DNA from 3 places in the Thermoanaerobacterium sp. CMT5567-10 genome. Region 1 is predicted to be linked to each of the others. Evidence: riboswitches for the same ligand, from Rfam matches in the RefSeq annotation. Region 1 holds a riboswitch; each other region holds the start of a gene.
What was found. A riboswitch is a leader RNA that binds a small molecule or an ion and turns the genes downstream of it on or off. The one in region 1 is predicted to bind S-adenosylmethionine.

Region 1 (4,498 bases):
ATGAACGTAAAGGCTGAGACTAAAGACTTTGTATAGTTCATCAACAACAGCAGATTAACCAGTACAGAACCTATAATCAACGAAACATGAGGTGTTTTGTATTTTGGATGTACTTTAGCAAAGATTTCAGGAAACAATCCATCTTTTCCTGCCGCATACGCAACACGGGCTGTTGATAAAAGCCATCCAACCGTCGTGCCAAGAACGCTTATTACAGAGCCAACAATAATTACAGTTGCTATGTTTTTACCTAAAAACTGTTTAAGTATGTCAGCAATTGGAGAAGCACTTTTTGCAAGTTCGTTTTGAGGCATTGCACCCATCGCAGAGAGATTTATAGCTAGATACATTACTACTGCGATTAATATGCCAAAAATCGTGCTTAACTTCACATTTCTTTCAGGGTTTTTGATTTCTTCAGCAGTTATCGACGCAGTTTCAAGTCCTACAAATGCCCATAATGTGGAAGTAGCTGCTGCAGACAGTGTATTTATGCCCTTTCCTGCTGGAAACAAAGGTAAAACATTGCTTGTTTTGAAATGCACTGCAGACACAATTATGAAAAATAAAAAAAGGCATACTTCAAAGACAGTTATGGTTGTTTGTGTCGAGCCAGCTCTTTTTACACCTATTATATTTATTATTGTAAAAATCCACAAAATAGCGCTTGTGTATAAAAAAGCTGCTAGGTGGCTTTGAGATAAAATTGGAAATAGAGCACTTGAGTAGCTTGCAACTGCTATGACTACAGCGGCATTTCCGATCCAAGAACCATTCCAGTAAAGCCATGCATTTATAAAACCTATAAAGTCGCCAAAAGCTAATTTTGAGTACTCATACGGACCACCAGCCTTTGGAATCTTTGAGCCTAGGTTTGCAAATGACAATGCTAAAAGGATTGACCCTATGCCTGTAATGAGCCATGCAAGTATTGTTGCACCGGGACCGGACTTTGATGCTAATGTAGCTGGAAGCATAAATATGCCAGATCCCATCATGTTGCCTGTCACTAATGCTGTCGCAATAAATAAGCCTATGTCTTTTTTGAGCTTTTGTGTTTTCTCCATATATATGATTCCTTTCTATAAATTTTTAAAATAGCATAATTAAATTAGCACAGAGCAGTAAAAAAGTCAATGAATAATTTTGCAGGATATATATAAAAATATGCAGGAATAGAAGATTATCGACATCTCTATTCCTGCACAAATATATTGTCTATTCAATGGAGTTTATGTCATACGGCGTTTTTTGATATACGTAGTAATTTAACCAGTTTGAAAAGAGCAGGTTTGCATGGCTTCTCCACTTTACAATTGGTTCATTGTTGGGGTCATCTCCCGGGAAATAATGTTTTGGTATTTTTATCGGTATGCCTTTTTTTAAGTCTCTTTCGTATTCCGATTTCAGTGTCAATGGATCGTATTCAGAGTGGCCTGTGACAAATATTTGTCTGCCATTTTTTGCGCTTATTATATATAGCCCTGCTTCATTTGATTCAGCAAGTATTTCAAGGTCATCAACTAATTGGATATCTTCCTTTCTTACTTCTGTGTACCTGGAATGGGGAGCATAAAATTCGTCGTCAAAACCTCGCAGTAAATCGACATTTTTTTGGATACTTTATGCAGAAATACGCCGAACATTTTCTCTTTTAAAGGGTATTTAGGAATGCCATAATGGTAATAAAGACCAGCTTGAGCACCCCAGCAAATATGAAATGTAGAGTACACATTGTGTTTACTCCATTCCATTATCTCTTTAAGCTCATGCCAGTAATCAACATCCGAAAAGTCCAAGGTTTCTACCGGTGCTCCTGTTATAATAAGTCCATCAAATTTTTCGTATTTTATATCATCAAATGTTTTGTAAAAAGTTTCCAAATACTCTGGTGCAGTGTTTTTAGGTTTATGAGAGGCAGTATATAGAAATGTTAAATCTATCTGCAAGGGATTATTGCTAAGAAGTCTTAATAGCTGTGTTTCTGTGACGCTTTTTGTAGGCATTAAGTTTAAGATTGCGATTTTTAGTGGCCGTATGTCTTGATGAATCGCTCTTTCTTCGGCCATCACAAATATGTTTTCCTTTGCTAAAATATCAATTGCAGGTAGTCCGTCAGGTATTTTTATTGGCATTTTTGTACCTCCTTAAGCGTAAAATAAAAACGCCTCCTGAGAAGAGGCGTAAATACTCACATCTTCTCATCTCCCAAAGCTAAACGCTTTGCAGGAATTAGCACCATTTTCATAAAAATATGACGGTTGCCGGGTTTCACAGGGCCAGTCCCTCCACCACTCTTGATGAGTTTTGAATTTATAATATTAAATTGTTAAATTAATTATATATTCGTTAATTGTTAATGTCAATAACAAGTTAACTTGCTCTTTATTTTTCCTTCATTTATTCATTTATCTGTGCGGTTATGTATATTTCTATTGTCGTACTTACTACAATGTGTTTTACTTTTAAAGATACTTTTTTATTCTCAATAGATAGAATTCGACCATCGAATATGTTAAAAATTAAATCTGGATTAATTTTTTCGACTTGCTTTCCATAAATATCTTTCAACTTTTCATTAACATATTTTTCAACTTCTATTCTGATTTTACTGTCACTATTAGAAACATAAGGTTTTATATCAGTTACTACTCTATACGATTGATTCTTTAATGATTCATTCAATTTTTCTATTTTTTCATTTAGTGCTGCATTGTTTAATTTATATGCATCTCTTTCAAATGATATTTTTTCGATCACGATGCCATTTACCACATTTACAATTGATCCCCCTATAATTACACCTATTAAAAAGACACTTACGAATGATGTGATTTTATTCATTTGAATTCACCTATTATGCAGGTAATCAATTTAAATCCGGAATAAGAACCTAGAAAAGCACCAGAAAGAATTAATCCTTGTTTTGCTAGCTGTGTAAATTCACCGCTAAAACCAATTTCAAGACCTCTTATTGTAGTAAAAGATCCTCCAAGCCCCACCAGTATAGCCCAAAGTCTTATATCTTTCAGTATGGAATTAATTATTTTTATGGGAGACTCAAATATGAAAAGGGATGAAAGAGAGCCTAAAATAGTACCACCAACGACTACACCAAGGGATGTAAAATATGGTATGAAAAAAATTCTGAATACTTTTATTAACATAAAACCACCTCATATATTTATATGCTTATCAAATTTAAAATATCTGATGTGCAACTTTTATTTGTTAAGCATTGCAATTATAATTTAATATAGAGGTGAAAAAAATGTATGATGTAATTATCATTGGCGGCGGACCTGCAGGATCTACATTAGCTAGAAAATTATCAACTCAAGGATATAGAGCTTTATTGATAGAAAAGCATACTATACCGAGATATAAAGCGTGCGGCGGTGGAATAACGCCAAGGTGCTATAAAATGTTAGATCTTGATATAAGTGATTATGTGGAGGATACCACATATAAGATTGCTTTTAAATTTCCAAACAATAAATCAGTAGTCCTAGAGACTGAAAAACCTATCATATATCAAGTGGATAGAACTAAATTTGATAAATATTTAATAGACAAAGCGAATGAAATGGGATGTGAAATACATGATGGAGAAACGGTTTTTGATTTTTACAACAATGACAAAGAAGTTGTTGTTGTGACAGACAAAGGCGAATATGAAACAAGGATATTAGTAGGTGCGGATGGAATAAACAGTACTGTGGCACATAAAGCAAATTTATTAAACGGCAAAAAAGGTATTGCACTTGAAGCAGAAATATACGTTGATAATAGCGATGTTGAAAGATTAAAGGGAGAAGTTGTGGTAGACTTTAATGCTATAAAATACGGCTACGGCTGGGTATTTCCCAAAAAAGATAGATTGTCTATCGGCGTTGGAACTTTTTTAAGTAAAACATCAAAAATAAAGGAAAATCTTTCTAATATGATTGACGAAATTGTAGTTGGCAATGTAGAAGAATGCAAAATATACGGGCATCAACTGTCATTTCAGAATGGAAGAAATGGGACATTTAACAATGATAAAATAATGCTAATTGGAGATGCCACAAGGCTTGCCGATCCATTTACAGGTGAGGGAATATACAATGCTTTGCTTACTGCAAATATATCATTTGACGTTATAAAAAAGCATTTCAATGGAGAATGCGAACTTGACGAATATACTCTTAGGCTTAATAGAGAAGTTGTGCCTGACATAAGATGGGCATACAGATTAGCGCAATTTACTTACAATAATATGGACTTCATAGAAAAATCAGTAAGATATTTTCCAAATGTGCTATCATACTTTGTAGATATAATGATGGGGGATAATAATTATATGAATTTTAAGATAAAAGTTCCATTGTATGCACTGGGTATAATGAAATCTAAGACGAAAATGAAAGTAGAAAGAGATGTGAACATAAAATAGTTGACATCAAGATGCAGTTAAATTAAACTATGTATAGGTAATACCCCTAATGAGTATATGAAA
Region 2 (4,498 bases), 740 kb from region 1:
AGAACTTAGAGACAATATAATATATGCACCATCTATATGTAAGTACAAAGTGTATATTATCGATGAGGTTCATATGCTATCAGGAAGTGCTTTTAATGCGCTTTTAAAAACGTTGGAGGAGCCGCCATCACATGCTATATTTATATTAGCTACTACAGAGCCAAACAAAATACCTGCAACTATTTTGTCAAGGTGTCAGAGATTTGATTTTAAAAGGATACCATCAAGAGTCATTTCACAAAATATAGAGAAGATTGCAAAAGACAGCAACATAAGCATAGAAAATAGAGCTATTGCGATGATTGCCCGTCATGGAAATGGCTCTATGAGAGATGCCATAAGCATACTTGAACAGTGTGTGTCATACAATGATGTTTTAACGTATGATGATGTATGTGACATTCTTGGTACTGTAAATGATGATACATTATACACTCTTGTAAAAAGCATAAATGATAGAAATGCAAAGGAAGTCATAAATCAGATAGATAAATTGATGCTTTATGGCATAGATGTAAGCAATTTGATCAAAGCGATGCTTTCATTTTTGAGGGACGTTGTTATTTACAAAACATGCGGTACAGAGTCCGAAGAAATATTAGAAACAGAGATAAACGATAAAATATTGAAGGCGTCGGAATTTGATATGTCGTTTTTGTCTAATGCCATAGAAAAATTGATAGATTTACAAGGGAAAATTAGATACGCGCAATCACCAAGAATATTATTTGAAATAACAGTATTGAAGCTTATAAATCCTGAAATATCACCTGATATAGACAGCATTTTAGATAGGATTAAGAAACTGGAAAGTAGATTGAATAACGTTAAAGTAGCATTTAATGGAGAAAATGATGATGGTATTATATCGAAAAAAGATGTAGTAAAATCCGAAAAGGGTGTTGAAGATGATAAAGTTGCTGCAGATGAAATAAAAAAAGAGCACATAGAAATTACTGAGAGTGCAGATAAAAGCGATAAAATCGATGTAAATGAAGTCTTTAATAAAGTATTGAATATAATAAAAAAAGATAGACCTATGATTTTTTCTTTTTTGAGTTTAGGCAAACCGTATTTGAAAGACGGTAATTTTATGATAGAATATCCAAAGGAGCATGAATTCTACAAAGATGAACTGAATAAAGTTGAAAATAAAGATTATATTAAAGATGTTATTAAGAAATTCACTGGAAAAGATTATATAGTGAACGTAGTAGTCAAAAAAAATGAAGATGACGAGTTGATTGAAGCGGTAAAAAAATATTTTGGCGATGTAGAAATTATAGATTAATTTATCACTACCCAGCCAAAATCAGCATATAAATAGGAAGAGAACACTAAATATTAATAGGAGGTATTGTGAATGGCAAAAGGAGGATTTCCTGGCGGTTTTAACATGAACAACATGATAAAACAGGCGCAACAGATGCAAGAGCAAATGAAGAAAGTGCAGGAAGAGCTTGAAAACAAGACGGTTGAAGAGTCTGCAGGCGGTGGAGCTGTAAAGGTAGTAGCCAATGGAAGAAAAGAATTGATCAGTATAAAGATTGATCCTGCCGTTGTTGATAAGGACGATGTGGAGATGCTAGAAGACCTAGTCTTAGCAGCAGTAAATCAGGCTTTAAGAAGTGCTGAACACATGATTGCAGAGGAAATGGGAAAAATTACAGGAGGCTTTAATATACCAGGCTTATTTTGAGGTGAATTAATTGATGAATGTTTATTCGAGGTCATTGTCAAGGCTTATTGATGAATTATCAAGACTTCCAGGTATTGGACGAAAAACAGCACAAAGACTTGCATTTTACATCTTGGATATGCCAAAAGATGACGTTATTAATTTATCTAATGCTATATTGGAGGCAAAAAACAATTTAAAATACTGCAACAAGTGTTATAATTTCACTGATAGCGATTTATGCAATATCTGTAGCGATGAAACCAGAGATTCATCTACTATTTGTGTGGTATCTGATCCGAAAGATGTAGTAGCTATGGAGAAAACAAGGGAGTATCGTGGTTTATACCATGTGCTGCATGGTGTAATTTCACCCATGGACGGTATAGGACCAGAAGATATAAAGATAAAAGAATTGCTAGAAAGGATTAATAATAACGACATAAAAGAGATTATTTTAGCGACAAATCCCGATATAGAAGGCGAAGCGACTGCTATGTACATTGCAAAACTTATAAAACCTTTTGGCATAAAAGTGACGAGGATAGCACATGGTGTACCTGTTGGTGGTGACCTCGAATATACTGATTCTGTTACTTTATCGAGGGCATTGGAAGGTAGAAGGGAAATGTAAATTTACAAAAATTAAATTCATATCAAAGTACCATAAAAATCATGGTAATAAGGAAAGAAAAGTTTCTTTCAAGCCATGATTTTTTTGTTCAGAATCAAGGAAATAATAATTAAGGAATATTGCTGAACACTTTTTTAATCAACTTTCAAGGAGAATTTTAAAATACAAGATACCAGAATTAAAAGAATGCTTGACTATAATAGTGTAAAGTGATAATATATTCATTAATAAATTTAAAAGAGAATATTGGAATCCTCTTATCAAGAGTGGTGGAGGGACTGGCCCGATGAAACCCGGCAACCGGCATTTATTTACGCTTGGTGCCAAATCCTGCAGGAAATACCTGAGAGATGAGAGGAGCGGCGTATTTTGGCCCTCTTCTCATTGAAGAGGGCCAAAAATTTTTAGGAGGTATGCCACATGGAATTTAAGATTGGATTGCTGGGATTTGGAACAGTAGGAAGCGGAGTCTATAAAATAGTCACATCAAGAAAACAGCATATAAAACAAAAAACGGGGTTTTATCCTGAAATAAAAAAAATACTAGTGAAGCATCCTGATAAACCGAGAAATATTAATGGTATAGATGAAATACTAACAATTGATGCTAACGAAATCTTGTGTGATAGCGAAATAAGTGCAATAATTGAAGTAATGGGAGGAGTTGATCCTGCTTACGATTACGTGAAAAAGGCGTTAATTTCTAAGAAGCATGTTATTACTGCAAACAAAGAGTTGATGGCAAAATATGGAGGCGAGCTTAGAAAAATGGCAGATGAAAATGGTGTATTTTTGAAATTTGAGGCAAGTGTTGCTGGAGCAATACCTGTTATACATCAGATTGAGAGACTCAAAATAACCGATGAAATAAATTTTGTGGGAGGAATAATAAACGGTACGACAAACTACATATTGACACAGATAATAGAAAAGGGAATGAAATATGATGAAGCACTTGCAGCTGCTCAAAAGCGAGGGTATGCGGAAAGCAATCCGGATTACGATATAAAAGGATTCGATGCTCTGTATAAGCTTGTGATTCTCATAAAAAAAGCATTTGATGTTGATGTTTCTGTTAATTCAATAATGAGATATGGTATAAATGAAATAAAATATGATGATATATATTATGCCGGAAAATGGGGATATAAAATTAAACCATTTGCATGGGCTAAATACGAGAAAGGCAATGTCTATGGGAGTGTAGAGCCTATACTAATAGAAGCTAACAATATTTTAGCAAGTGTTGGCGATGTAAACAATGCTGTTATACTGAGAGGAGATGGTTTCAAAGAGCTTATTTTTATTGGAAAAGGTGCAGGACAAATGCCTACAGGGGATTCAGTTGTTGCAGATTTAATAGATATACTATTGAATTACGGCATAAAAACAAATCGTACGGCAAAACATATTTCAGTTTTTAACGGTAGTTTTACAGATGTATTTTATATAAGACTTAAACTCTTTTACAAGTTTAATATAAAAAATATTTTAAAATTTTTTACTGATAATGGTGCTTCGTTTAAAGAGTCTGTTTATGATGGCAATACTTTTGCGGCAGTTTTCAAGCTTTTTGATAATGATATAAACAGGTTTATAGAAAGTTTAGAAAATAAAAAAATGAGTACGATAGAGAGTCTCTTCAAGGTGTTGTATAACGGCAATGAAGAGGATATTAGACATGTTAACACAATAGAAAGTGAAGTTATATAAAAAATTAGGCAAAATAGAATGTATATCATTATGAAATATTTACTTTAAAAACAAATCTGTGATATAATTGTTGTTGTAAGGTGATGGAGCTCACCTTTAAATGCATCGAAGCTGATGGCTCCTATTGGGTATACTAACTCAATAGGAGCTTATTTGTTACTATCTTATGAAAATGGAGGGCAATCTTCATGGAATACATCTATATAGGAATTGGCGGTTTTTTCGGTGCAATTTTGAGATATTTGATTTCGAGCTATTATCAAAGTATATTGCATACAGTATTTCCAATTGAGACATTCTTTATAAATATTTTTGGCTCATTTTTATTAAGTTATATATCAAATTTAACGCTTGAAGAATTTAAGGTTAATTTTAATATTAGATTGGCAATTACGACTGGGTTCATCGGTGCCTTTACTACATTTTCAACATTCACTAAAGAAACAATGGATCTATTGAGGAATGGAAGAATT
Region 3 (4,498 bases), 150 kb from region 1:
CGTTTGGATTTACTATTACTGCATCAAGGCCGTATGATGCTGCCATAGCAAGAAATGCAGTATTTATAAGATAACGTTCAGGTAAACCATAGGATATGTTGCTAAGTCCTATAATCGTGCTTACACCAAGCTCACTTTTTACAAGTTTAATTGCCTTTAAAGTTTCAATCGCCGCCGTCTGTTCAGACGACACAGTAAGAGCTATACAATCAATTATGATATCTTCTTTTGGTATTCCATAATCTAATGCAGTTTTTACAATCTTTTCAGCATTTTTAAGCCTTTCCTCCGCATTTCTAGGAAGCCCTTCGTCGCTTATTGTAAGTCCTATAACGCTAGTACCATACTTTTTAACGATTGGCAATACTTCTTTTAAGCTTTTTTCTTTTGCGCTTACAGAATTTATAATTGGTTTTCCTCTTACTATCCTTACTGCTTTTTCTATTGCTTTGACATTGCTACTGTCTATCTGCAGTGGCAGATTGACAATATTTTGAATCTGTGAGACCACATAAGGCATCAGCTTCTCTTCATCTATCCCTGGTACACCAATATTTATATCAAGTACATTGGCGCCTAAATTTTCCTGTGAGCTTGCTTCATCAAAAAGAATGTTTAAATTCCCATCTTTAATAGCAGCGCTTAATTTCTTTTTACCTGTTGGATTTATCCTTTCTCCAATTACACATATTGGATTATTACCACCTATAAAAACAGTTTTTGTATTTGATGAAACTGCAGTGTATTCTTTCATTGCAGACTTTTTCTCTGCACCATGTACTTCAGCTTTCAAAAGCTTAATAAATTCCGGAGTGGTCCCGCAGCAGCCACCTACAATAGATGCACCACACTCTAAAAGTTTTTTTGACTGATGTGCAAACTGCTCCGGCGATACATTGTAGAACGTCTTACCATCCTTTAAATGCGGCATACCGGCATTGGGCTGCGCCAAAATAGGTATTCGCGCAACTTCCGACATCTTCTTCACTATATCAGCCATCATATCAGGCCCTGTAGAACAATTGACACCAATAGCGTCAAGTCCCAATCCTTGAAGACTCACAACGGTTGTAACAGGATCTGTACCCATCAGTGTCCTACCATCTTCTTGAAACGTCATAGTGCATATTACTTTTAAATTTGTATTCTCTTTAACTGCGAGAATAGCTGCCTTTGCTTCTAAAATGTCTGACATTGTCTCTATTAGCGCCACATCTGCCCCTGCCTTTTCCCCTTCTACAGCCACTTCAGAAAAGGCATTATACGCTTCATCAAATGTAAGCTTGCCAAAAGGCTCCATCAGTTCCCCTATAGGTCCCATCGAAAGGGCAACCGTTTTATTGCCAGCTGCTTTTCTTGCTATATGTACCGCACTTTTGACTATTTCAAGTAATTTATCTGATAGATTGTATGATTTTAATTTTATTCTATTGGCGCCAAATGTATTTGTTTCGATGACATCAGCACCGGCATCAATGTACGATTTATGAATTTCATATACGATATCTGGGTGTGTAATGTTATAGTACTCTGGACACTCTCCTGTTTTAAGCCCTTTCATTTGAAGCATAGTGCCCATTGCTCCATCAAACACAATCACACCATTCTTTAAATTCTTAAAAATATCCAATTGATACATCTCCTTACAGTGATTACAAAACTTCTTTAATATCTGTCTTAATATTTTTTACACTGTTGACAATATCGACGACCATGTCAGTCCGCCCAAGTGGCATAATATGAACACCATTTACCAGATTTTTTATCTTATTTATAAGCTCTACTGTAATTTTAAGTCCTTCGCCTTTTCCGTTGTTTTTTAATCTTTCGAGGATGTAGTCAGGTATTTCAATGCCTGGTACCTTTGCATTTAAATTGACAGCCATTTTATAACTTTTAAGCGGTAAAACACCTACTAAAACAGGTATGCCAAACTTGCTTATTGCATCAAGGAATCTATATAAAATTTTTTCATCATAAACAGGTTGCGTCTGTATAAACGATGCCCCATTTTCTATTTTTATCTTTAATTTTTCTATTGATTCTTTGCTTAAATCATTTGGATTTGCTGTAGTACCTATACAAAAGCTTGTGGATGACTCCAGTTTGTTTCCACTGTAGTCAAAACCGTTGTTTAGCGACTTTGCAATCTTAATTAACCCTATAGAATCCACATCGTATACACCAGTTGCTTCAGGTACGTCTCCACGTTTAGGGTCATCTCCTGTCAATGCAAGAATATTTCTTACTCCAAGAGCATATGCCCCTAAAAGTTCTGCTTGAAGACCTATAAGATTCCTATCCCTACAAGTAAGATGGAATATAGTTTCTATATTTAGATGATTTTGTAGAAGATGTGCAAGCGCAATCGGACTCATCCTCATGTTTGCCATAGGACAGTCTGTTATATTTAAAGCATCCACTATCCCATATAATTTTCTTGCTTCTTCAATAGAATTTGAAATATCAGCTCCTTTTGGCGTTGACATCTCAACAGTAACAACAAATTCACGGTTATTGAGCTTTTGACATAAATTTTTTGAATTTAACAATATAACCCCTCCTGATAAAAATAAAAAAATCTCTTCGCCAAAAGAAGAGATAAATGTGCTCCCATCTTTCAGCGATATGCTGCTGGAATTGGCACCGTGATATCCGGTTGCCGAGCTTCATAGGGCCAGTCCCTCCGCTACTCTTGATAAGAGTTTATTATATTAATTTGTTAAATTATATAATACAATCCAGATGGTTAAATGTCAATGAAATATTTGTTGAATCATTAAAATTCCTTAGAACCGTTTATGTAATAATTAGCTTTTATTTTTTTTTAAATGTGAAAAGATATATATGAGGTGATTTTATGAGATACAGAAAAATAGTCGAACCTGTAGTTTCCATCACATCAGGACCTGATGAAATAGAAAACCTAAACAACGCATTAAATTTACTTCCACTTCAAAATTTAATAGATGCAGGCAATACAGTTGTGATTACACCTAATTTTGTCAAAAGCAAACCGCCACAAAGCGGTACAATAGTCGGTCCAAATACATTAAGGGCATTAATCAGGTATATAAAATCAAAAAATCCCGGAAGAATAGTAATCGCTGCCGGTTCTGGCGGTGATCCTACGCCAAAAGTCATGTCAGATAATGGCATTGATAAAGTCATATCAGAAGAAGGCGTAGAGTTCGTGGATTTAAATTATGGACCTTATGTAGAGCTTTTGCTGGACGATTGCCTTGTTAAATCTACAAAAGTAAATGAGCTTTATGAAAAGATGGATGTTTTGATTTCATTCACTCAAATGAAAATACACGAGGAAGCGACTGTATCCCTTGGAATAAAAAACATAGCCTTAAGCTGGCCTCCTGCAGAAATACACGGATTTCCCAAAAAAAACCTAGGGATACATGATGATCTACACAACTTCATAAGAGCAATGGCAGAAAAAATCTCTATAGATCTTACGATTTTAAGTGGACAAGAAGCGATGATAGGCACAGGCCCATCTGAAGGAAAGCCTATCAATGCAAACATGATAATAGCAGGAACTGATCCTGTAGCAACTGATACGGTAGGTGCCAGAATGTTTGGATTCATGCCTCAAGGGGTAAATTATCTATTTCAATGTGCCAAAAGAGGTGTAGGAACAGGCGAATTAAAAAATGTCACAATTAAAGGAATACCATTGCAACAGGCTGAATTAAATTTTTCAACTTTAGCATACGGTTACGGCATTGCACTGGATTCTAACGGAATCAAACAAATGGTGCCTGGCAAATCATAAAAATGTTAAGTTGCACAAATAAAAGGTTTTAATTATTAAATATATTATGAGATTCCACTGCAAAAGTCTTCTTTATCTATTATTAGATAAAACATTTTTAATATTTCATAATATAATAATTTAGGCAAATTTTGGAATTGCATAAAACTAGATAATAATTAGTTTTGCAGTGGAATCATACGCATTTTATATTTTTTTAATGACAGGTTTGTATTCTTTATTTATTACCTTTTTACTATAGTATTTAATGCCTATAAATGATATAGCCGTAAATAATAGTCCCGATATAGCTTCTATCATTTGGGAAAATTTATCTATTCCAAATATATTTGCTATGGCATAACCAACAAACACACCTACAAAGAAAAATAAAAGCGGTATGCCATACATTATCATAGTAGCCTTTAACATTGAAGTTTCTTTAATTTCTAATAAAACATTATCACCAACTTTTAATTCATCAATTGCATCAACTTCAACCATCATTCTGTTATTGCTTCCCATATCACATGCATGGCATTTCCCGCACATATCATTTCTTAATAGCTCAACTTTTGCTTTTCCATCTTTTATATTGGCAACGCATCCTTTTTCAACCATCATAACACCTCATTTAAAGAAATTCTTATTCAATATTATACATTTGTCTTATTTGCAATTAAACTAGACTTAAATGGATATATAGAGTCGGTAGGACATTTTTCAACA

Region 2: it holds a riboswitch for S-adenosylmethionine, as region 1 does, so the genes downstream of both, Q2T46_RS08310 (homoserine dehydrogenase) here and metA (homoserine O-succinyltransferase) in region 1, are expected to answer to the same signal.
Region 3: it holds a riboswitch for S-adenosylmethionine, as region 1 does, so the genes downstream of both, Q2T46_RS03800 (methylenetetrahydrofolate reductase) here and metA (homoserine O-succinyltransferase) in region 1, are expected to answer to the same signal.

Annotation. Positions count from the first base shown of each region.
Region 1 covers NZ_CP130558.2:865,689-870,186, reverse strand. The annotation lists gene Q2T46_RS04535 (APC family permease) at 1-1,067, opposite strand, end outside; partial or broken gene metA (homoserine O-succinyltransferase) at 1,219-2,135, opposite strand; SAM riboswitch class I at 2,199-2,307, opposite strand; gene Q2T46_RS04525 (hypothetical protein) at 2,401-2,844, opposite strand; gene Q2T46_RS04520 (YtrH family sporulation protein) at 2,841-3,167, opposite strand; gene Q2T46_RS04515 (geranylgeranyl reductase family protein) at 3,272-4,435, shown strand.
Region 2 covers NZ_CP130558.2:1,604,293-1,608,790, reverse strand. The annotation lists gene dnaX (DNA polymerase III subunit gamma/tau) at 1-1,291, shown strand, start outside; gene Q2T46_RS08320 (YbaB/EbfC family nucleoid-associated protein) at 1,364-1,699, shown strand; gene recR (recombination mediator RecR) at 1,713-2,312, shown strand; SAM riboswitch class I at 2,567-2,669, shown strand; gene Q2T46_RS08310 (homoserine dehydrogenase) at 2,733-4,025, shown strand; fluoride riboswitch at 4,096-4,156, shown strand; gene crcB (fluoride efflux transporter CrcB) at 4,214-4,498, shown strand, end outside.
Region 3 covers NZ_CP130558.2:719,950-724,447, forward strand. The annotation lists gene Q2T46_RS03795 (homocysteine S-methyltransferase family protein) at 1-1,630, opposite strand, end outside; gene Q2T46_RS03800 (methylenetetrahydrofolate reductase) at 1,653-2,552, opposite strand; SAM riboswitch class I at 2,611-2,705, opposite strand; gene Q2T46_RS03805 (DUF362 domain-containing protein) at 2,861-3,790, shown strand; gene Q2T46_RS03810 (SoxR reducing system RseC family protein) at 3,977-4,390, opposite strand; gene Q2T46_RS03815 (RnfABCDGE type electron transport complex subunit B) at 4,426-4,498, opposite strand, start outside.